DNA from 3 places in the Kocuria sp. PD6 genome. Region 3 is predicted to be linked to each of the others. Evidence: predicted binding sites of a transcription regulator. Region 3 holds the regulator's gene; each other region holds the start of a gene.
What was found. The regulator HrcA, encoded in region 3, represses chaperone genes, less so after heat shock. The targets are predictions, from matches to a motif close to TTNGCACTCGNNNNNNNCGAGTGCNAA.
Positions count from the first base shown of each region.

Region 1: Q9R22_RS08265 (Hsp20/alpha crystallin family protein) is a predicted target of HrcA. The motif match lies at 4,402-4,428, and genes of this name have one in related genera.
Region 2: groES (co-chaperone GroES) is a predicted target of HrcA. The motif match lies at 5,382-5,408, and genes of this name have one in related genera.

Region 1 is NZ_JAUZUS010000007.1:72,673-80,388, reverse strand. Features, by position in the region: gene Q9R22_RS08290 (hypothetical protein) at 1-47, opposite strand, end outside; gene surE (5'/3'-nucleotidase SurE) at 1,191-2,075, opposite strand; gene Q9R22_RS08280 (1-phosphofructokinase family hexose kinase) at 2,295-3,257, opposite strand; gene Q9R22_RS08275 (GNAT family N-acetyltransferase) at 3,319-3,798, shown strand; gene Q9R22_RS08270 (ChaB family protein) at 3,862-4,281, opposite strand; gene Q9R22_RS08265 (Hsp20/alpha crystallin family protein) at 4,541-5,035, shown strand; gene Q9R22_RS08260 (MMPL family transporter) at 5,185-7,716, opposite strand, start outside.
Region 2 is NZ_JAUZUS010000003.1:252,686-260,401, reverse strand. Features, by position in the region: gene guaB (IMP dehydrogenase) at 1-836, opposite strand, end outside; gene Q9R22_RS04275 (acyltransferase family protein) at 920-3,031, opposite strand; gene groL (chaperonin GroEL) at 3,263-4,846, opposite strand; gene groES (co-chaperone GroES) at 4,954-5,250, opposite strand; gene Q9R22_RS04260 (ABC transporter ATP-binding protein) at 5,543-6,298, opposite strand; gene Q9R22_RS04255 (iron chelate uptake ABC transporter family permease subunit) at 6,295-7,332, opposite strand; gene Q9R22_RS04250 (ABC transporter permease) at 7,325-7,716, opposite strand, start outside.
Region 3 is NZ_JAUZUS010000008.1:43,708-51,423, forward strand. Features, by position in the region: gene Q9R22_RS08955 (GTPase Era) at 1-11, opposite strand, end outside; gene ybeY (rRNA maturation RNase YbeY) at 64-519, opposite strand; gene Q9R22_RS08965 (PhoH family protein) at 567-1,652, opposite strand; gene Q9R22_RS08970 (GerMN domain-containing protein) at 1,797-2,753, shown strand; gene Q9R22_RS08975 (16S rRNA (uracil(1498)-N(3))-methyltransferase) at 2,776-3,537, opposite strand; gene dnaJ (molecular chaperone DnaJ) at 3,534-4,676, opposite strand; gene hrcA (heat-inducible transcriptional repressor HrcA) at 4,731-5,753, opposite strand; gene Q9R22_RS08990 (DUF3097 family protein) at 5,917-6,795, shown strand; gene Q9R22_RS08995 (DUF4870 domain-containing protein) at 7,009-7,440, shown strand; gene hemW (radical SAM family heme chaperone HemW) at 7,446-7,716, opposite strand, start outside.

The DNA of each region.
Region 1 (7,716 bases), on a different contig from region 3:
AACGCGGTAAACCCCAAGAAGAAAAAGAAGTACACCAGCCATGCCACGGCCGCCCGCCACCCCGTGTGCGGGTAGTAAGGATCTGCTCTCAGAATCTCCTGCCGCCGGGGCCGGGACTCGCCGGAGGCCCCGCCGGGGCGCCTTTCGCGGAGACCGCTCCGCCATCCCGTTGTAGATGCCACTGCCGCTCACCTGTTCCGATCGTTCCACAGGAAATCTCCCGAGCAATCACCGTCTCAGACCCGTCTCCGCCGGGACAATGGCCGTTCGGCCAGAGTTTCCGAGGGCAGGGGCACTGTCCCGAATACAACGGGGCAGTGGCGCTCCGCACGGCAGGCGGGGAACGGCGTCGTCGTCCCCCGCCCGGCGCATCAGACCGCAACTACGCGCTACTGCGCCGCGGCGGGCACCTGCGGCTCCTCCGGGCGGGCCGCCTTGCGGACCTGGAGGGTCCCGTGCAAGCCCAGCAGGATGAACCCGGTGGCTATCACGAGGGCCCACTGGGTGGCGTGGGAGAATCCCGCGACGGTCAGTGCGGAGGGCCACGCCGTAGCCGACGAGCGGCAGCGCGACGAGCCATGCGGAGGTGCTCGGCCCCATGAGCAGGGCCAGCACCACCACGCCAACCACCTCGAGACCGAGCCCGATCAGCACTATCCCCGGCGCGCCGAACCGGGCGGCCAGGTGGCGGGCGGAGGCATCGGAGATGAACGCGCCGACCGCCATGGCGGCGGCCAGGTGGCCCCACGAGAACGTGCGCAGCTGGAAGAGGTCCAGGTCCAGCAGGGCGGACCGGCGGACACGAACCCACGGGACGTCCCAGGGAACAGGGCGTTCACCGTGGACAGGGTGGACGGCATGATGAACGCCGCATCCAGCGCCTGGACGGCACGAGCTGCGATCAGTGTCCCCGCCGTGCCGGACAGTGCCGCAAGCAGGCTGCCCCGGCGAAGACCACGAGCCCCGCGGCGAGCGCGCCGAGCGCAATCCAGTCCCTGCGGCTCGGGGCGGGGTCGTTCTCGACGTCACCCGGTTGCGGTTGCGCCGCAGGTGTCCGCGCCGTGGTCAGGCCTCCAAAGATGGTTCGTGCCGGTGCGCCGTCCCGTGGGCTCCTGCCCGGCGGCACCTGTGATGGCGCGAACTCTATCCGCCCGGTCCATGCGGGTGCATCTTCCCGTGGCGGCGTGAGCTCAGGTACGGCGCATGACGGTGGCCGCGTCCACGGTGACGTCCCCCGTGCCCGGGACCGCGGCGTCGTCGTCCGTGAGGCCCGGAAGGGTGACGTCCCAGAAGGGCGTGGGGGCCGTGATCCCCAGGTCCTCGCGGGGGACGGCGTGGGTGTCCTGGGAGCGGTCGTCCACGGGGGCGCGCAGCAGCGTGGCCGTGGCCCAGCCGTGGGTGAGGAGGTAGTGGTCGCTGTCTGGCTCCTCCGGGCCGGTCTCCGCGCTGTAGGTGACCGCGATGTGCTTCTCGTCCCCGCGGCCGATCTGCGCCTGCACCGCCCCGAAGCTCGCCAGGTGGGCGGGCTTGAGACCGCGCAATCGCCCGGGGGCCACGTCGGGAACGTTGAGGTTGAGGATCCACTCGTCGAAAGGCCGGTCCTCCCAGTGCTCCAGCGCGAATCGGGTGACCAGCAGGGCCGTGTCCCAGTGCTGCGGCGCGCCGGACGTGATGGACACCGCGATGCCGGGGATCCCGTGGGACGCGGCCGTCAGCACCGCACCCACCGTCCCCGAGTGCAAGGTGGCCCTGCCCGTGTTGGCCCCCAAGTTCACCCCGGAGAGCACCATGTCCGGGCGCTTGCCGAACGCGCCGTAGGAGGCCAGGAAGGCAATCAGAGCGGGGGCGGCCTTCACACCCACGCACTCCACACCGTCGGGCATGTTCGGCGGCGCGGCCTCCACCAGAGCGATGCGGCCATCGACCTCCTCGCCGGACAGCGAGGCGCTGGCACCCGAGTACTCCTCGGCGGGTGCGGCCACCTTCACCGTGTGCCCCCGATCCAGCGCAGCGCGCACCAGAACCGCGAGCCCCGGGGACGAGATGCCGTCGTCATTGGTGACCAGGATGTGCATGTGCACCATGGTGACACGCGCCCGTCACGCGGACCAGAGCCCGGTACTCGGGCCAGGCCACCCAGGAGGACCAACCCGGTCACGCTTCACACGGGCCGAACTGCCCGCGACCACGTCCGGTCAGGGTGCACTGGGCGTCAGACCGAACTGCTCGGCGCGTCGAGCCGGAGCCGGGTCGTGGCACCGAATCGGAGAACCACAGGTCAAGCACCCGGAACGTCAGGACAGCGTGCGCACCGTGATCTCGCGGGCGAACTTCTCGATGGTCGTGCGGTTACCGGTCCCCAGGCCGCGGCGCGCCACGTTCAGCGCTCCCGCTGATGCACCGAGGGCCACGGCCTCCACGAGATCGAGACCGCGCGCCAGACCCACCGAGATCCCCGCGGTCATCGAGTCCCCCGCCCCTCGGTGGTCCAGCGGTGTGATGGACGGCGCGGAGACCTTCCGCACGGAATCCTTCTCCACGAGCAGCGCGGGGTCCTTGGCGCGTGAGATCACCACGGCGCCCGCACCGCGTTCGAGCAGCATGTGCCCGGCGCTCACCAGGGCCTCCGCGGTGTCCTCCGCGACGAGCTCGAGATCGAGCACCTCTTCGTGGCTGATCTTGAGCACGTCCACGTTCGCCGCCACGGCCGCCAGTGCGGGCTTGCCGCTGAGGTCCGCGACCACAGTGGTCCCGGCATCCCGCGTGTCCCGGATAAGGCGGCCGAAGAACGACGCCGGCACCACGTCCCCGGGTTCGGCCCCGGTGACCGTGAGGACGTCCGAGGCGAGCGCGTCCACGAACGCCGTGCCGTAGAGATCGTCCAGTTCATGGCGGGAGAGCTCCGGGGGCGGCATGTGGGCCACGGTCTCCCGGTCCTCACCGCGCAGGTCGTAGACGTATCCGCCGTTGCCGTACCCGTAGCGCACAGCATTGACCTGCATGCCCAGCCCGTCCAGCATGGTGCGGATCAGCGAGCCCAGTTCTCCGCCGAACGGCCCGCTCACGGACACGTCCGCCCCCAGCGACCCGGCCATCCGGGCCACCCACAGCCCCTGCCCGCCGGGGTGCATGTGCACGTCCGACTCGTGGGAACTACGGTTGCGATGCGCAGCGGGTTCCGTGATTTCCGTGATCAGCAGCGGAGTGGGAACCAGGATGGAGATACGCGGCTTGGGGCCGGGGCGGGTCTCGGTCACGAACGAAAGCTACATGACACGGGCGCTGGTGAACAGCACACCAAGGTGTCACCATGGTGGGATGAACGTCACCGCACCGGTTCGTATCGTGGAGGGTCAGGCCGCCAGTGAGCACACGCTGCGCGCCCTGAGCGCGTACTTCAGCGAGTTGAACAACCGGATCGACGGCGGTTTCGATCCCGAACTCACCGAGGTCACCGGCCCGGAGGACGTCACTCCGCCGCACGGGGATTTCTTCCTCATGACGGATTTGGTCACGGGCTCGGTCATCGCGTGCGGCGCGGTGCGCAAACTCGACGACGACCGCGTGGAACTGCGCCGGATCTGGGTCACCCCGGAACACCGCGGACAGGGCCACGCGCGCACCCTGGTGCGGGCACTCGAGAACAAGGTGCGCGCTTTCGGCGCCACCACGGCCGTGGTCTCCCTCAACGAGGAGATGACCGAGGGGATCGCGATGTTCCGCAAGCGCGGCTACGAGCCCGTGGATTCCTTCCACGACGCCACCACGGCCTCGGTCTTCCTGGCCCGCCAGTTGTAGCCCCACCGATCGCAGGCCAGCAGTCATAAACCCGCAGGGTATGAACCCGCCGAGCTGTGAACCTCAGTCGCGGGCCTCGCGCGTCTTCTTCTGATTGGCCTTGTCGATCGCCTCGACCAATTCGTCCTTGGTCATGTCCGAGCGTCCCGTGATGTCCAGTTCCTGGGCGAGTTCGTACAGGTGCTCCTTGCTGGCGTTAGCGTCCACCCCGCCGGCGGTGTCCTCCGAGTTCAGGCCGCCCTTCTCGGCGCTGTCGTCCGAGGGCCCGTTGTGCTCCTTGGGCTCCCAGTGGTCCCCGACCTTCTCGTGGGTGTGCTTGACGGCCGACCACGCGGTGCGCGCCGCCCGGGCGTCGTCGTGGTATTCCTCCTGCGCCGAGTCGTAGGTCTGCGCGAACGTGTCCTGTGCCTTCTCGTCCGAGCGTTGCAGCGTGGACGGGATCTCGTCCTGACGCGCGTGGCCGTTCTTCTTCGCCTTGGGCACGGGGGCCTCCTCAGAGCGTTCGGGTGTCACTGGTGGCTCGATCCTACGCGCCGCCGACGCCGCTGCGACAGGCCCGCCCGCTGCTTGAGTCAGTGCCACTCAGCTTTCGTGCGTCAATGACTAGCACTTCCGCCGACAGCCTGCTACATTAGACGTTGTTGAGTCACAGAGACTCAAGAAACGTGATGGCTCCACGCGGGTAATCGACCGGTTCGCGGGGCACAGCACGTGGGTGCCGCAGAGTGAAGGAGTAATCGTCATGGCTACATTCGACCCGTTCTCCGAGGTCCAGAACTTCGCCAACCAGGTCCTCTCCGGCCGCAACGGCCTGGAGCAGATGCCCATGGACCTCTACCGTCAGGGCGCCAACTACTACCTTGCCGCGGACCTGCCGGGCATCGATCCCACGAGCGTGGACGTGGACGTGGACGGTCAGCTGCTGACCATCCGTGCGCAGCGTCGTCTGCCCTCCGCGGAGAAGGACACCAAGTGGATCGTGCGCGAGCGCCGCAGCCACTCGTTCGTCCGCCAGCTCAACCTGGGCCAGGGCATCGACACGGAGAACATCACCGCCGCGTACGACAACGGCGTGCTGACCGTGACCATCCCCGTGTCCCCCAAGTCCCAGCCGCGCAAGATCCAGGTGGCCACCGGCCAGGAACACCACGACAACGTGGTCCTGGAGCACGGCAAGGGCTCGGACGAGGACCGCTCGCAGAACGTGCAGAAGGAATCCGAGGGGTCGCAGGACTGAACAGGGCCGATCAGGACCGGCCCTTCACCGGCGCTGACCGGCGAATCCACCCGGTCGGAACAAGCCTGCTCAATCGGGGGCTCACCGCCCCATGACATGGCTGTGCCCCGCAGGTCACCCTGCGGGGCACACTCATGTTCACCGCGGGGTCAGCGGTTCATCCACCGCACCACGTGGTCGAGGTCCTCGGACGCGCGGGAGGACCAGACCATGAGCGCGTACACGTGCGGTCCGCCCTCGCAGACCACCGCGGTGGTGTCGACGTTTGCTCGCACCAGCTCGGCCACGAACTCCATGGTGTCCGGGTAGAGCATGTCCCGGTCACCCTGCAGCACGAACGTGCGGGGCAGTCCGCGCACGTCGCCGAAGGCGGGGCTCACCATGGGGTCGGTGACGTCCCGTGTGCCGGCCCACCAACGAGCGGCGGCCCGAGCGCCGTCGGTACCGAGCATGTGGTCCGCGTCCCGGTACGCCTCGATCTGGGGGTTCGTCACCGTGGTGTCCACCCACGGGGCCATGAGGATCAGACCCGCCACGCCGAGATCGTCCGCGTCCCGCAGTCGCATGGCCTGGGCCAACGCCAGACCACCGCCGGCGGAGTCACCCGATAGGAAGACCCGTGGGCCGAACGAACGGGCCAGGTCCCACACGCCGTCGGCGAGTTCGAGCGCCTCGTCCACCGTGTGATCGGGGGCGAGCCCGTAGCCCGGCACCACCACGGTGACCCCGGTGCGCTGCATCAGGGCGTCGATCCAGCGCCAGTGCACCGTGGTCATGGGGTTCACGTACGCGCCGCCGTGCCAGTGCACGACCACCGGGGCGTCCGCCCGGGTGATGGCTGCCTTGGGCCGCGCGACGATGACCGGGTACCCGGCCACCATGACCTTCTCGAAGCTCGCGCGCTTGTGCATCGCCTTGTGCGGTGCCGCTTCCTCGCCGCGCACGGCCAGGGACTCGAGCAGCTTCTCCTCGGAATCCAGCACATCCGGGAGCACCCGCAACGCCTGGTTCGTGGCGCGCAGCACCGGGTCCGCGGCGCGCACGATCACGTCCGCGGCCGGCTTGGCGGCCCGATCCTCGGCGATGCACGTGCTCGTGGAAGCCGCCGCGTGCCGACCGCGACGCCGCTGGGTCCCCGCGGTCCCGGGCGTTGCGGTGTCTTCGCGGGAGCCCCCATTCTCGGCAGCGCCCGCGAGCTCACCGCGGCGCTGGGCGTCATCAGCCACGGCACCGAGAGGGGCCCCGGTGGCATGGTGCTGCGCGGCCGAGCGACGCTCGGATCCCCGGTGGTAGGTGGCACGGTGATCGGCCGCGGTGCGGTGGTTCCCGGCATGACCGTGGGTCCGCTCGCCGACCCCGGCACGGTGACCGTGCGACGCCGTCCGACCGGAAACACCGGCCGCACCGGCCGCACCCGCGGTGGCCACGGCGGCGGTCGCGGCGTGCTGCCCGTGACCGGACTTTCCCCGGCGCTTCCCGGACACCGCGCGATGGCGACCGGTGACGGGGGCGGACCCGGCGGCGTCGCCCGCGGAGACCGTGCCGGACTGCCCGGCACCCTGCACGGCGAGGGACTCACCTTCGACGTCCACGTGCGGGAGGATCTTGTCCAGCCAGCGCGGGAGCCACCAGGCCTTCTCGCCCAGCAAACGCATGACCGAGGGGATCAGGAGCATGCGCACCACGAACGCGTCCAGGAGAACGCCGATCGCGAGTGCGAAGCCGATGGGCCGGGTCATGGCCATGTCCGCGAAGATGAAGCCCGCGAACACGGAGATCATGATGATCGCCGCGGCGGTGACCACGGAGCGGCCCGCCTTGAAGCCGTAAACCACGGCCTGGCGCGCGGGGTGCCCGTGGGCGTAGGCCTCGCGCATCCCGGAGACCAGGAACAACTGGTAGTCCATGGCCAGGCCGAACAGGATGCCGATCATCAGCGTGGGCAGGAAGCTGAGGATGGGCCCGGGATCGTGCACGCCGAACACGGCGCCACCCCAACCCCACTGGTACACGGCCACCACGGCACCGAAGGCCGCGAGCACGGAGAGCAGGAAGCCCAGCGTGGCGATCACCGGGACCAGGATGGAGCGGAAGACCATGAGCAGCAACAACAGCGAGATGATCAGCACGACGCCCAGATAGAGGGGCAGTTTCTCGCCCAGCAAATGGGAGACGTCGATGTTCGCCGCGGTGGTGCCGGCTACGCCCACGTGGACGTCCTCATTGGCCTGGAGGTCGCCGTTGAGGTCCCGGATGTTGTTGACGAGTTCCTCGGTCGCGGCGTCCGCGGGTCCCGAGGAGGGGATCACCTGGATCACGCCGGTGGTGTTGTCGTCCGTGGTCACACCGGGGAGCACGTTGGCCACGTCGTCCTGCTGCGCCAAGCGGTCCGCCACCGTGTTCATCGTGTCGGTGGCCTCGGCATCGTTGAGACCCCCGGGGAGGTCCACGACCACGGCGAGGGGTCCGTTCTCACCCGCACCGAAGTCGTCCGCGATGCGCTGGTAGGCCTGGTACTGGGTGCTGTCCTGGGGTTCGGTGGACGCGTCCGGCAGGCCCAGGCGCATGGTCTGGGCCGGCAGCGCGAGCACGATGAGCACGGCCGCGCACGCCAGGGTGGTGATCCAGGGATGGCGCAGGTGCAGGGGGACGTCGTGCTCGTCGATGTTCTCCTCGCGGGG
Region 2 (7,716 bases), on a different contig from region 3:
ATGATGTCCACGTGGGCGGCGGCGGAGTCCTTCTTGAGCCGGGCGATCATGTCCAGCACGCCCTGGGAGTGACCGTTGGCGGTGTCGATGAACAGGGCGTCCACCCCGGCCTCCACGAGCGCCATGGCGCGCTCGTAGCCGTCGCCGAAGAAGCCCACGGCCGCGCCCACGCGCAGCCGGCCCTCGTCGTCCTTGGTGGCCAGCGGGTACTGCTCGGCCTTGGTGAAGTCCTTGACCGTGATCAGCCCGGTCAGCCGATCCTGGTCGTCCACGAGCGGCAGCTTCTCGATCTTGTGCTTCGCGAGCAGCGCGTGCGCCTCGTCCTTGCTCATCCCCACCTTGCCGGTGACCAGCGGCATGGGGGTCATCACGTCCCGCACGAGCCGAGTCTCGAAATCGCTCTCGGGCAGGTAGCGGGTGTCCCGGTTGGTGATGATCCCGAGCAGCTTCTGGGACTCGTCCACCACGGGCAGACCGGAGACCTTGTAGTAGCCGCACAACCGGTCCAGTTCCGCGAGCGTGGCTTCCGGGGATACCGTGACCGGGTTGGTGATCATCCCGGACTCGCTGCGCTTGACGCGGTCCACGTGATCCGCCTGGTCCTGGATGGACAGGTTGCGGTGGATCACGCCGATCCCGCCCTGGCGGGCCATGGAGATGGCCATGGCGGACTCGGTCACGGTGTCCATGGCTGCGGAGAGCACGGGGGCCTGCAGCGTGATCCGGCGCGACAGGCGCGTGGTCGTGGAGGCCTCCGACGGGATCACGTCCGTGTTGCCGGGCAGCAACAGCACGTCGTCGTAGGTCAGTCCGGTGAAGCCGAACGGGTCGTCCATGAGGGCCGTGGGCACGGGTTCAGACACGAATAATCCCTTTCACGCGAGAATGTCCCCACCAGTCTACGGCGCCCGCCGAGGGCTCACTCCGTGTCCACCCCCGGTGTGACCTGGACCGCGCGGACCAGGGTGTCGTGCAACAGCGGGGCCATGCTGCGCGTGTAGTCCCACGTGAGGTGGTGGGAGTCCAACCACACCGCCACGTTGCCGATCACCGGGACGCACTCGCCCCGCGGGCAGACCAGCGGCGTGGGGTCCACTCCCATGAACCCGGGGATGGTCTCGAGCGCCTCGGCGGGGTTGTGGTCCCCGAGCACGTCGTTGCTCGAGACCGAGCACAACGGGTCGTCGGAGCTGCGTTCCTGCGCGCACCGGGTCGGGTCGAAGTCCAGCCGGGGGTTGTCCCGGAACCCCACGACAGTGATGTCGTCGGCTGTGAGCTCCAGGACGATCTGTTCGAGACCGGTCACCACGTGCTCGTCCTCCCCGGACATGAGCTCGGACCGTGTGGACGTGGTGACCACCACGTCCGGTTGCATGGCCTTGAGGTACTCCAGGGCGGCCTCGTTGCCCTCACGGCACGCCGCGGACTGGCCCTCCACACCGAAGCCGCACCCCGGTTGCAGCACGGAGATCAACTGCCAGTTCTCCTCTTCCGCCACGGGGATCAGCGCGCCCATGTACTGCTCCATGTGGGAGTTGCCCACCACGGCCACGACCGTGTCCGGGTCCCGCACCTCCGGCGTCTGGCGGCAGAACCCCTGGGCCGTGGCGTTGAGGCTGCGGTAGAGCCCGCTGCACTCCTGCGGCAGTCCCACCCACTGGTCCCCCATGGACTGTGGCAGGACGGGGGCGTTCGGGTCCCCCGTGAACTCGAACGCTGGGTCGAGCACGCGCGCCCCCGGGTTGTTCCGTTCCGCCTGCGCCTCGAGTTGTGCCTCGCGGTGCCGGTCGATGGCGGCCCAACTCGCGGCGGTCGCGGTGACCAGCCCCACGCACACCACGATCACGAGGCCCATGCGCCATGTCCGGGCCTCGGGCCACGCCCACCGCTTCAACGGGGTCTCGATCCACCGGGTCAACAGCAGTGCCAGTACGACCGAGAGCACCACGAGTGCCACACCGGACCGGGGCCCCGCTTCGGGGCGCTCACGGAGCACCAGGTAGGTGATGAGCAGCGGCCAGTGGACGAGGTACAGCGCGTACGCGGCATCCCCCAGTCGCACGATGGGGCCCCGCGAGAGGAACCGGTCGAAACCGATCCGGGACCCAGACTGCCCCGCCACGATGATCGCCGCCGCCGAGAGCAACGGCCACAACGCGATCCATCCCGGGAACGCGCCCTGCACGTCCACGAGCACACCGACCGAGACCATGCTCACGAAACCGAGCCAGCCCAGCACCACGCGCAGCACGCGGCCTGGGTGCAGGTACGGGATCGCGAGCGCGATGAGCGACCCCAGCGCGAACTCCCACAGTCGGGCACGGGTGTCGAAGTACGCGAATTCCTGCTGGGTCGCCGTCGTCACCACCGAGAACGCGAGCGAGGCGGCGAAGACGAGACCGAAGCACACGGCCAGCACGGGGATGCTGTTACGCCCCGTGCGCCGTTTGACGAACCACGCGAGCGCGAAGATCAGCGGCCACACCAGGAAGACCTGGCCCTGGACGGACAGGGACCAGAAGTGTTGAAAGGGAGACGCGGTCGAGTGGTCCGCCGCATAGTAGTTGACCTCGTTCGCAGCCAGGGCCCAGTTCTCGAGGTACAGGATCGAGGCCACGCCCTGGGACCGGAACTCTGCGACGTCCGCGCGCGGGAACACGAGCCAGATGAGCGCCAGGGTGAACAGGATGATCACCGTGGCCAGGGGCAGCAGGCGTTTGAACGTGTGCAGCCAGTACCGACCCAGCCCCAACGGTCGGCCGCCCTCGATCCGCCGCACGAACGACAGCGTCATGAAGAACGCCGAGATCAGCAGGAAGATGTCCACACCACCGGACACCCGGCCCATGAACACGTGATAGACGACCACGAGCAGCACCGCGATCGCCCGCAACCCCTGCACCTCTGGGCGGAACCCCGAGTACCGCTGCACCCGTTGCGCGGAGGAGGATCCGGCAGCCCACCGGGGTCGCTGCCCCACCGGGAGCGGGGATGAACCGGCAACGGGATCCAAGGCTGGGGAAATGCGCATCTGGTCGGCCTAAACGCAGCGGGGCGCACCGATCACATCGCACCCGGTTCCGCCCCGACCCGTCTCCGTGGGTGGGCAGCGCGCACGGCCTGCGAGTTGAGCCACCCGGTCGCGCGGGGGCAGACGTCGAGCACCGTCGCCGGTCGCAGCACCACAGACGACCGGCGGCCCACCCCCCCGAAAGGGGCGGGCCGCCGGCCATTCAGCGATTGCCGGAAGGATCGGGAGGACTCAGTCCTCGTCGTCCTGCTTCTCCGCCACGAGGGTCTCCGTGGTGAGCACGAGCGCGGCGATGGACGCCGCGTTCTGCAGAGCGGAACGGGTGACCTTGACGGGGTCGATGATGCCCGCGGCGAGCAGGTCCTCGTACTCGTCCGTCAGGGCGTTGTAGCCGTTGCCGGGCTCGAGGTCCGCCACACGCGCCGCGACGACGTTGCCGTCCTGGCCCGCGTTCTCCGCGATCCAGCGCAGGGGCTGGGTCAGTGCGCGCCGCACGATGGTCACGGCCGTAGCCGCGTCCCCGGTCAGACCGAGGTCCGTGCCGTCGAGCGCCTTGGAAGCGTGGACCAGCGCGGAACCGCCGCCTGCCACGATGCCCTCCTCGAGGGCCGCGCGGGTCGAGGACACGGCGTCCTCGATGCGGTGCTTGCGTTCCTTCTGCTCGACCTCGGTCGCGGCACCGACCTTGATCACCGAGATGCCACCGGCCAGGCGCGCGAGGCGCTCCTGGAGCTTCTCACGGTCCCACTCGGAGTCCGTGCGGGCGATCTCCGCCTTGATCTCCGCCACGCGCTCGGCCACGGCCTCCGAGGAGCCCGCACCGTCCACGAGCGTGGTCTGGTTCTTGGTCACGGTGATCCGGCGGGCGTTGCCCAGCTGGGACACGTCCACGCCCTCGAGCGAGATGCCGAGCTCGGGGGTGATCACGGTCGCATCCGTGAGCACGGCCAGGTCCTGCATGATCGCCTTGCGGCGGTCACCGAAACCGGGGGCCTTCAGGGCCACGACGTCGAGCGTGCCGCGCAGCTTGTTGACCACCAGGGTGGACAGGGCCTCGCCCTCGACGTCCTCGGCGATGATGGTCAGCGGCTTCTTGGCCTGCAGCACCTTCTCGAGCACGGGCATGAGGTCCTGGACCGAGGAGATCTTGCCCTGGAACAGCAGCACGAAGGTGTCGTCCAGGACGGCTTCCTGGCGCTCCGGGTCCGTGACGAAGGACGGGGACAGGTAGCCCTTGTCGAACTGCATGCCCTCGGTGACGTCCAGCTCCACCTCGGTGGAGGAACCGTCCTCGATGGTGATCACACCGTCCGTGCCCACGGTCTCGAAGGCGCGGGCGATCAGTTCGCCGATCTCCATGGACTGCGCGGAGATCGCGGCCACGTGGGCCACGTCCTTGCCCTCCACGGGGCGGGCGTTGTCGAGCAGACGCTGGGCCACGGTGGCCACGGCCGCTTCCACGCCGCGCTTGATGTCGCCCGGGGCCGCTCCGGCGGCCACGTTGCGCAGACCCTCCTTGACGATGGCCTGCGCGAGGACGGTCGCCGTGGTGGTGCCGTCACCGGCGACGTCATTGGTCTTGGTGGCCACTTCCTTGGCCAGCTGGGCGCCGAGGTTCTCGTACGGATCCTCGAGCTCCACCTCACGGGCGATGGTCACGCCGTCGTTGGTGATGGTGGGTGCGCCCCACTTCTTGTCCAGTACCACGTTGCGCCCGCGGGGGCCCAGCGTGACCTTGACGGTGTCGGCCAGTCGGTTGACACCGGATTCGAGCGCTTTGCGAGCGGCGTCGTTGAACACCAACTGCTTGGGCATGTGTGCTCCTTACGAAACGAGAAGGGTGTGGAAATGACGGCGCGGTGCCCCCGTGGCCCGTTCTCGGGCGAACGTCCGGGCACCGCGCACGAAAGTCGTTGCGGGGATTACTTCTCGATCACGGCCAGCACGTCCCGCGCGGGGAGCACCAGGTACTCCTCGCCGTTGTACTTGACCTCGGTCCCGCCGTACTTGGAGAAGATGACCACGTCACCCTCCTTGACGTCCACGGGGATGCGGTTGCCCTTGTCATCCACGCGGCCCGGGCCCACGGCCAGGACGGTGCCTTCCTGCGGCTTCTCCTTGGCGGTGTCCGGGATGACCAGACCGGAAGCGGTGGTCTGTTCAGCGGCCAGCGGCTGAACCACGATGCGATCCTCGAGAGGCTTGATGGAGACCGACACGATCTCTCCCTTTCTTCTAGGCGTGTGAGACGGTGTGCGAACGCGCCGTGTCATGGGGTCCCATGACCGCGTCCGCCACAGGCCAGTTGGCGTGCCAACCGTCGTCGCGGTGCCGATTGAGCGCCTGGCCTTTAGCACCCTCACCATGAGAGTGCTAATCATCACTGTAGGGAGACGGGCCGCGCGCGGTCAAGGCGCGCCCGCCGCGCTCGTCTCTGGGCACAATCCGCGGGTACGACGCCGCCGTCCCCGCGGCCGCGTCAGTCGCGGCCGGCGAGCCGTCCGTGCCGCGTCAGTAGTAGACCGCGAGCCGTCCGTGGGGACCGTCGTGGCACGTGACCGGGGTGTCGAACACGCGCGTGAGGGTCTCGTCCGTCATGATCTGCTCGGGCGGGCCGAACTCCACCACGCGACCGTCCTTCACGGCGCAGATCCAGTCCGAGTAGTGGCTCGCGAAGTTGATGTCGTGCAGAACGATCAGCACGGTGCGTCCGAGCTCGTCCGCGACGCGGCGCAAGTGATGCATCATGTGCACCGAGTGGCGCATGTCCAGGTTGTTCAGGGGCTCGTCCAGCAGGAGGTACTCGGTGTCCTGGCACAGCACCATGGCCACGTAGGCGCGCTGGCGCTGACCGCCCGAGAGCTGGTCCAGGTAGCGGTTCTGCAGGGGTCCCAGGTCGAAGAAGTCGATCGACTCGGAGATGATCCGCTCGTCGTCCCGGGTGATCCGCCCACGCGTGTAGGGGAAGCGACCCAGCGCCACGAGCTGGCGCACGGTGAGCCGCGCGCTGAAGTGGTTCTCCTGGCGCAGCGTGGAGACCACCTTGGCGAGTTCACGCGGCGGCGTCCTGCTCACGTCGTGACCGCCGATCTCCACGGTGCCGGCCTCGGGACCCAGCAGGTGACCCATCATGGTCAACAGCGTGGACTTCCCCGCGCCGTTGGGCCCCACGAGCGCGGTCACGCCACCGGCGGGGATCTGCAGATCCACCGGCCCGATCGCCAAGTCCGTGCCGTACTCCTTGACCAGTCCGGTCAACTGGATCACAGTCTGCCCCTCCTCAGGATCACGAAGAGGAAGACACTGCCACCCACCAGCTCGATGATGATGGACACAGCGCCCTCCGCATAGAAGACGTTCTTCAGGACGAAATAGGCCCCGGACAGCACCGCGAAACCGATCAGCGCGGCCATGGGGAACACGTAGCGGTGGTCGTGGGTGTCCGCGAACTGGTACGCCAGGATCGCCACGAGGAACCCCAGGAACGTCATGGGCCCGATCAGGGACGTGGAGACCGCCATCAGAATGGACACCCAGAACAGGGTGAGCAGCAGCTCCCGGCGGTGGTCCATGCCCAGGTTCGTGGCCACGTCCCGCCCCATAGCCATGACATTGAGCGTGCGGGAGTGCACGTACAGGGCCACCGTGGCCACCACGCACAGCGGCACGGCCAGCGGGAAGTACCCGGGATCCGCGTTGGCCACCGAGCCGAACAAGCGGGCGCTGAGCACGTCGAACTCGCTCGGTGAGAGCAAGCGCTGCATGAAGGTGGACACCGCGCCGAGCCCGCCGCCCAGGACGATGCCGATCAGCAGCATCACCTGCACGTTGGCGTACTTGCCCGAGAGCAGCCAACTGTAGAGCCCCAGCGCGAACACGATCATGAGGCTCACCTGCAGGGCGTACTGCGGCAGCCCCTGCACCGCACTGACCCCCACCGCACCCAGGAAGTAGACCGCCGAGGTCTGGATGAGCACGTACAGGGACTCGAAACCCATGATCGACGGCGTGATGATCCGGTTGTTCGCGGCGGTCTGGAACGCGACCGTGGCCATGGCTTGGCTCACCGCCACGATCAGGATCACCACCACGCTCGTGGCCCGGGACTCGGCGATCCGCCAGAACCCCGGGGTGCCGAACGGCAGGGGGTTGTCCCACGTGAGGATGCCCGCGCAGAACACGAGTCCCGCCACGAGCAGGGACAGCGCGGTGATCCAGTAGCGGCGGCGGTGGGCCGGGGAGACGAAGGCCCCCGATCCAGTGCGCGCCCGGTCGTGGCGCAGCGCGGTCACCTCAGACATGGCGCCGGCTTCGCAGCAACAGGGCGATGAACACCGCAGCGCCCACGATGCCCAGGATCAGGGACACGGGGACCTCGAACGGCGCGATGATCGTGCGCCCGATCAGGTCACACACCGTGACCAGGCCGATCCCGAGCAGGCACACCCACGGCAGGTTGGAGCGCAGGTCGTCGCCCCGGAACAGGGACACCACGTTGGGCACGATCAACCCCAGGAACGGCAGATTGCCCACGACCACCGTGACCACGCCGGTGGCCGCGGCCACGAGTCCGGTGCCGATCAGGATGATCCGGTTGTAGTTCAATCCCACGTTGGTCGCGATGTCCTCGCCGAGTCCCGCCACGGTGAGCCGGTCCGCGGTGATGACCACGAGCACCGCCACGA
Region 3 (7,716 bases):
GGCTGGGTCATCGCGGGTCCTCGGTCGTTCAGTCGGTGCGGGGGTCGGAGGCGGTGCGGCGCCTCACGTCATGGTCTCCACGGGCGCGTCCCGGCCCAGGAACTCCTCGAGCAGCGAGCGCTGGGCGGTGAACATGCGGGCGCGTTCGTCCTCGTGGGCGTGGTCGTGGCCCAGCAGGTGCAGCAGGGAGTGGGTGGTGAGCAGGCACAGTTCGTCCTGGGTGCTGTGGCCGGCGGCCGCGGCCTGGCGTTCGGCCACGGGTGGGCACAGTACGACGTCCCCGAGGACGCCCAGGCTAGGGTCGTCGGGGGTGCCCTCGCGCAGTTCGTCCATGGGGAAGGACATGACGTCGGTGGCTCCGGGCAGGTCCAGCCACTGTTCGTGCAGTTCGGCCATGCGGGTCTCGTCCACCACGGCGATGCTGACCTCGGTGTCGGGGTGCAGGTGCCAGCGGGTGAAGGCGAGGTCCACGAGGGCCTCGAGCTGGTCGGTGTCCACGGCGCGGTAGGCAGTGGGCAGCTCGGCCTGTTCGGCGGGGGTGTCCCACGGCAGGTCGAAGGCCACGCTCACGGGGTGTCTCCCCCGGTGCGCTCGGACGACGCCGCTCGGCGTTCGTCCTTGCGGCGGGCTCGTTCCACGCGGTGGCGGTTGGTGGTGTCGAACCGGTCGTAGGCGGCCACGATCTCGCCCACGAGTTCATGGCGCACCACGTCCGCGGAGGTCAGTTCGCAGAACGCGATGTCGTCGATCTTCCCGAGCACGTGTTGGACTTGGCGCAGTCCGGACTTGGTGGTCCCGGGCAGGTCCACCTGGGTCACGTCACCGGTGACCACGATCCGTGAGCCGAAGCCTAGACGGGTGAGGAACATCTTCATTTGTTCCGGGGTGGTGTTCTGGGCCTCGTCGAGGATCACGAAGGCGTCGTTGAGGGTGCGCCCGCGCATGTAGGCCAGCGGGGCGACCTCGATGGTCCCGGCCTCCATGAGCCGCGGAATGGATTCGGGGTCCATCATGTCGTGCAGGGCGTCGTAGAGGGGACGCAGGTAGGGATCGATCTTGTCGTTGAGCGAACCCGGGAGGAAGCCCAGTCGCTCGCCGGCCTCCACCGCGGGACGCGTGAGAATGATCCGGTTGACCTCCTTGGCCTGCAGGGCGCGCACGGCCTTGGCCATAGCCAGGTACGTCTTGCCGGTACCGGCGGGCCCGATCCCGAAGACCACGGTGTGCTCGTCGATCGCGTCCACGTAGGTCTTCTGGTTCACGGTCTTGGGCCGGATGGTCTTGCCGCGGGTGGAGAGGATGCTCGTGGACAGCGCGCTCGACGGGCGCAGGTCCTGGGCGTCACGCATCATGCGGGCCACGCGCAGCACCGTGCGTTCAGTGATCTCGGTGCCGCGCAGCGCCATCGCGAGAAGTTCCTCGAGCAGGGAGGCGGCCAGGCGGGTGTCGATCACGGGCCCCTCGAGGGCCACATCCAGGTCCCGCACGGTCATCCGCACGGCCGGGAACTGCTGCTCGAGCAGACGCAAGGTCGCGTCCCCGTGGCCCAAGGTCCGGACGGCGGTCTCCCGATCCGGTACGTGCACGGTGACGCGGGTTCGTTCGGTGGGCGGAGTGCTCAGTGCCTCGGTCCCTTCGGTTGGTTCGCTCATCGGGTCCAGCCTACCGGTGCGCGCGGACCCGGACCCGCCGGGACCGACGGGCTCGCACGCCGCAGGTTGCAATCCAATAACGGTCCGCCCGGATCCACGTGCGACGTTAGCGCCCGTGGCTTCCGGTGGGTAAGTTGTGTAGCCGTGAAAAATCCCGCAGGAACGACCGAGCCGCAGCGTCGTCGCGCCACCGCGCCCGGCGGACTTCGGCGCGCCGCGACGGGGGCGCTCGCCGTGTCGCTCGCCGCGGTCGTGGCCTCGTGCGGGACCGCCGCCGACCGACCGGACCACAACTCCGAAGCCGCCCCCGGGATCGCCTCCGCGCCCATGAACACGGACACCGCGATGGAAGGCGTGGCCACCGAACAGGCCCCCGTGTACTGGGTAGGCACCGGGGACCAATCGCGCTACCTGTTCCGCGAGTTCCGCACCCCGACCTCCCAGGACACGACCGACCCCGTGGCCCAGGCGGCGCTCATGGTCACCTCGGCCACCCCCGCGGACCCGGACTACCGGTCCCTGTGGTCCGCCGTGGACACCGTGGGCACCTCCGTGTCCCCGGACGGAACCATCACCGTGGACCTGCCCGCCGCCGCGTTCGCCTCCCAACTCTCCCCGCAGGACGCGCGGGTCGCACTGCAGCAAATGGTGTACACGGTCTCCGCGGCGGCCGTGACCGCCGGGCTGTTGGACTCGTCCACGGCCAAGGAGGTGCGGGTCCTCGTGAACGGGCAGAGCGGGTACAAGGCCTTCGGAGCCGTGGAACTTCATGCCCCGCTCACGCGTGACCCCGCACTGGCCGCGCCCGTGTGGCTCGTCGACCCCCAGACCGGGGCGGAACCCAAGAGCCCCGTGACGGTCTTCGCCCGCGTGCTGCCCTCGGTGCGTGACGCCCTCTGGGAGGTGCTCGAGGACGACCGCGTCGTGCACAGTGGGAACATCGCACCCGCTTCCCCCGGCTCGGATCCGACCACGGGCACGGAACTACGCACGAGTGTCACGCTCGACCCCGGGACGTACACCGTGCGCGTGAGCGGCACGGACGATTCCGGCACCACCGTGTCCGACGATCACACGATCACGGTGCGCGCCGGGGACTGAGCCCTCCCCGTTGGGTCCCGGGTCAGTCCCAGAGCCCGAGCACCGCGTGCAGCGCGGCCAGTGCCGCGGGTCCCGCGGTGGACGATCGCATGACAGCGGTCCCCAGGCGCATCGGCTGAGCACCGGCAGCGCACAACGCCTCGAGCTCTCCGTCACCGATCCCCCCTTCTGGGCCCACGATCACCGCGATCCGGGACCGATCACCCCACCGGGTCACGTCCGGGGTGGACCAACGTGGGCTCGCCGATTCATGCAGCACGAGCCACAGCGTCTCGGTTTCTGCAGCGATCAGCCGGGCCAGACCCGCGGTGTCCACCCAGTCACCGCGTTCGGGCCAGCGGGCGCGCCGGGACTGCTTGGCCGCCGCGGCCAGGGTGGAGTCCCACTTGGCCATGAGTTTGGCCGCGCGGTCCGCGTGGACGCGCACGATGCTGCGCTCCGCCTGCCACGGGATCACCCGGGAGACCCCGAGTTCGGTGGCGGCCTCCGCGGCCTGCAGGTCCCGGTCCCCCTTGGCGAGTGCCTGCACCAGCGTGAACTCCGGTTGCTGCGCGGCATCGTGGTGGATCTCGTGGACGGTCACGCTCATCCGGTCCTTGGCCCCGGAGTCGAACGTGCACACCGCACGGGTGCCGTGCCCGTCCACGAGGTCCAGGGCCTCCCCCGCGCGCAGGCGCCGCACGGTCACCGCGTGCTTGGCCTCGGGACCTGCGATGTCCAGGACCTCCCCCGGGTGCGCCCGGAAGAGGTCCTCGGCGGGGACGTGGAAGACGGGGTTGGTCACAGGTCGTTGAACCGGTCCCGCAACCGGGAGAAGAACCCACCGGAGTGGTTGGTGTTCACGGTCGTACCGTCCGCTGCTTCCTCACCGCGCAGCTCGGCGAGTTGCTCGAGCAGTTCGCGCTGTTCGGAGGAGAGGTCCTTGGGGGTCTCCACCTCGAAGTGCACCTTGAGGTCCCCGCGGCCCTTGCCCCGCAGGTGGGTGACACCCAGGTCGTCGAGCGTGACGGTCGCACCGGACTGGGTGCCGGGATCGACGTCCACCGTGCGAGCGCCGTCGAACGTCTCGAGGCTCACGGTGGTGCCGAGCGCGGCGGCGGTCATGGGGATACGCAGGCGGGCGTGGAGATCGTCGCCCTCGCGGAGGAAGGTGGGATCGGGGTCCACCTTCAGTTCCACGAAGAGGTCGCCGTTGGGTCCGCCGGCGGTGCCGGCCTCACCCTGGCCGCTCAGGCGGATGCGGTTGCCGGACTGGATGCCGGCGGGGATCTTCACGGTCAGGGGGCGGCGGTCGCGCACGCGGCCCTCGCCGTAGCACTCGTGGCACGGGCTCTCGATGACGGTGCCGAAGCCGTTGCACTGGGAGCACGGGGCCTGGGTGGTGACCATGCCCAGGATGGACTGGCGCTGGTACTGCATGTGGCCGGAGCCGCGGCACATGGTGCACGTCACGGGGCTCGTCCCGGGCTGGCAGCACGTGCCCTGGCACGTGGGGCACACGACGGCGGTGTCCACCGTGATGTCCTTCTCCATGCCGAACACGGCGTCCTTGAGGGAGATCCGCACGTTGATCAGGGCGTCCTGGCCCTGGCGGGTGCGGGACTGGGGGCCGCGCTGGCCACCGGCTCCCGCGCCCTGGAAGAACGTCTCGAAGATGTCGGAGAAGCCGAAGCCCGTGCCGGGGAAGCCCCCGCCGAAGCCGGTGTCCGTGCCGTTCTCGTTGCCTGTGGCGTCGTAGACACGGCGCTTGTCCGGGTCGGAGAGGACGTCATTGGCGTGGGAGACGCGCTTGAACTCCTCGGCGGCCTCGGGTGAGGGGTTCACGTCCGGGTGGAGTTTGCGGGCCTTCTTGCGGTAGGCGCGCTTGATCTCTTCGGCGCTGGCGTCCCGGCTCACGCCGAGGGTTTCGTAGTGATCGCTCACGATGTCGTCGTTTCTTCTTTCGTCGGTTCTACGGTCGAGCGGGGCGGGCGGCGCTCACGTGCGCTCAGCCCCCAGGTTCTTGGACAGGTAGCGGGCCACCGCGCGCACGGAGGCCATGGTCGTGGGGTAGTCCATGCGTGTGGGCCCCACGACTCCCACCTTGGACGCGGCGTGCGGACCGTAACCCGTGGCCACCACGGACGCCTCCGCCAGGGGGTCGTCGCTGTGGTCGGAGCCGATGCGCACCGCGACCCCGCGTTCGTCCTGCTGCATCTCGGACAACAATCGCAGCATGGCCACTTGTTCCTCAAGCGCCTCGAGCACCGGGGAGATGCTCTGCGGGAAGTCCCCGCTGAAGCGCGCGAGGTTCGCGGTCCCGGCCATCACCAGGCGGTGTTCGTCCGACACCGCTGCGAGCACCGCGAGCGCCCCGGTCACCGCGGTCCCGGCGTCGCGCAGTTCCTCGGGCAGGGCCGGGGGCAGGGTCACGGCGGCGTCGGGGACGTCTTCCACGGGCGTGCCGAGCAGGCGTGCGAGCACGTGGGCGCGCAGCTCCAGCAGCTGGGCCTCGGTCAGGGTGACGGGCAGTTCCACGGTGCGTTGGGCCACGCGTCCGGTGGTGGGGATCAGGATCACGAGTACGCGGGCGTCCCCCACGTCCACGAGTTCCACGTGGCGCACGGTGATCCCGGTGCGCACGGGATACTGGATCACGGCCACCTGGTGGGTGAGCTGGGCGAGCAGGCGCACGGTGCGCTCCATGATGTCGTCCAGGTCCTGGGCACCGTCCATGAACACCTGGATCGCGCGGCGCTGGGCGGAGGTGAGGGGCTCCAGGGCTGCGATCTGGTTGACGAACTCGCGGTAACCTCGGTCCGTGGGGATCCGCCCCGAGCTCGTGTGCGGGGCCACGATCAGCCCGTCCTCCTCGAGGGCGGCCATGTCGTTGCGCACCGTGGCGGAGGAGACGGGTAGGCGGTGGCGTTCCACGAGCGCCTTGGACCCCACGGGTTCACGCGAATGGACGTAGTCCTCCACGATGGCGCGCAGGATCTGCGCTCGGCGCGGATGCTCCATGTGTCTCACCTCCCGTTGCTGGTAATTCTGGCACTCAAGAGTTCACAGTGCTAATCCTGGCAGTCCCGGGCCCGTGGGTCAGGGGCCGATTTTGATACGCTCGCGGCTGATTCGCCTGCCCGGCGGCGCGCTCGCGCCGCGGCACGACGTCGAGGAGTCGCCCGTGAACGCATCCGGCTGGTCCTGGGGTCCCCAGGACCTAGGCAGTCCCGACGTCGCCCGCACCGGTGCCGTCTCCCGGGACGTCCCCGTGGCCCGGGACATGGTGCTCGAAGACGTGGAGACCGGGTGGGTGGGCGCCGTCGTGGGCGTGGAGACCATCGGCGGGATGCGCGTGGTGGGTCTGGAGGACCGGCACGGGCGCGTGAAGTCCTTCCCCCTGGGCCCGGGCTTCCTCCTGGACGGCGAACCCGTGCGGCTGGGCCCGCCCGAGACCCGCAGCGCCCCGGCCAAGCCCCGGATCACGCGTTCGGGGTCGGTCGAGGTCGAGAACCTGCGCGCGTCCGTGGCCAAGGAGTCGCGTGTGTGGGTCGAGGGGTACCACGACGCCGAGCTCGTGGCCAAGGTGTGGGGCCACGACCTCGCGGTCGAGGGCACCGTGGTGGAACCCCTGCACGGGATCGACGACCTCCCCTCAGCCATCGCCGAGTTCCACCCCGGCCCGCAGCGTCGGCTCGGGATCCTCGTGGACCACCTGGTCGCGGGCTCCAAGGAGTCCAGGATCGCCCAGGAGGCGCTCGCGGTCCCGGGTGCCCGGGACAACGTGCTCATCCTCGGACACCCCTACGTGGACATCTGGCAGGCCGTGAAGCCCAGCGCCCTGGGGATCCGGGAGTGGCCCGTGATCCCGCGCGGGGTGGATTGGAAGACCGGGATGGCACGCGCGCTGGGCCTACCGCACCGCACACCCCAGGACGTGGGGCGGGCGTGGCAGGCGATCCTTGCACGAGTGAACACGTACGCAGACCTCGAACCGGCCCTGCTGGGCCGCGTGGAGGAGCTCATCGACTTCCTCACCGCCCCGGACGCCGCCGATTCCTGACCCGGGCTGCGCCTGACCTGCGGCGACCCACGACGTCGACGGCGCTCGCAGCCGGTGGTCCACGGCTTCGGTGACCCGCGTTAGCGGTAACCCCCAGCGTGGGTGACGCCTGGCGTCGTCGTCCGGCGCGAGCCACGCGGGAACGACCGTAGGATGGGAGCACCGGCGTCCTCCGACCCGGATGGCTACCGCCCGTGAAAGGCACACCCGCTCGTGACTGACGCTGCTCCCTCCCCCTCCACTCGCTCCGCCGAGACTCCGTTCGAGTCCGTGGCCCCCGTGGCGCAACCCCTGGACGTGTCCCAGGACCGGCAGTGGGCCACCCTCGCCCACCTGGGTGGCGTGGTGGGCGTACTGCCCAGCTACATGATCCACCGGGTGTTCAAGGACCGTGGTCCCTTCACCGCTCAGGAATCCCGGGAAGCCGCCAACTACACCATGCTGCCCACCCTGGTGATCCTCGTGGGCATCGTGCTCTCACTCATCCCGTTCATCGGATGGCTCTTCTCGGTCATCGCCGCCGTGACCTGGCTGTTCCTGGCCATCACCTCCGTGCGCGCGGGCGTGAAGGTCAACCGCGGCGAACCGCACCAGTACCGGTTCAACACCCACCTCTACGACACGTTCGCGGCCCGCAACTCCTGACACGGTCACCAGTCGAGCAAGCGGCGCGTCACGGCGTCGGCCATCAGACGCCCCGCGTCCGTGAGGACCGCGGACCCGCGGAGGGCGGCGGCGCCGTCCAGCCAGCCGTCGGCGATCAATCCGGCCACCGCGTGCCGCCCCTCCGGGCGCAGCCCCTCGAGCGGGAGTCCCTCACGGATCCTGATCCCGAGCATCACGTGTTCCACGTACTGCGTCTCGCCATCCAAGGTCTCGCGGCCCACGGCCGGTGAGTCACCCCGGCGCACGGCGGCCGTG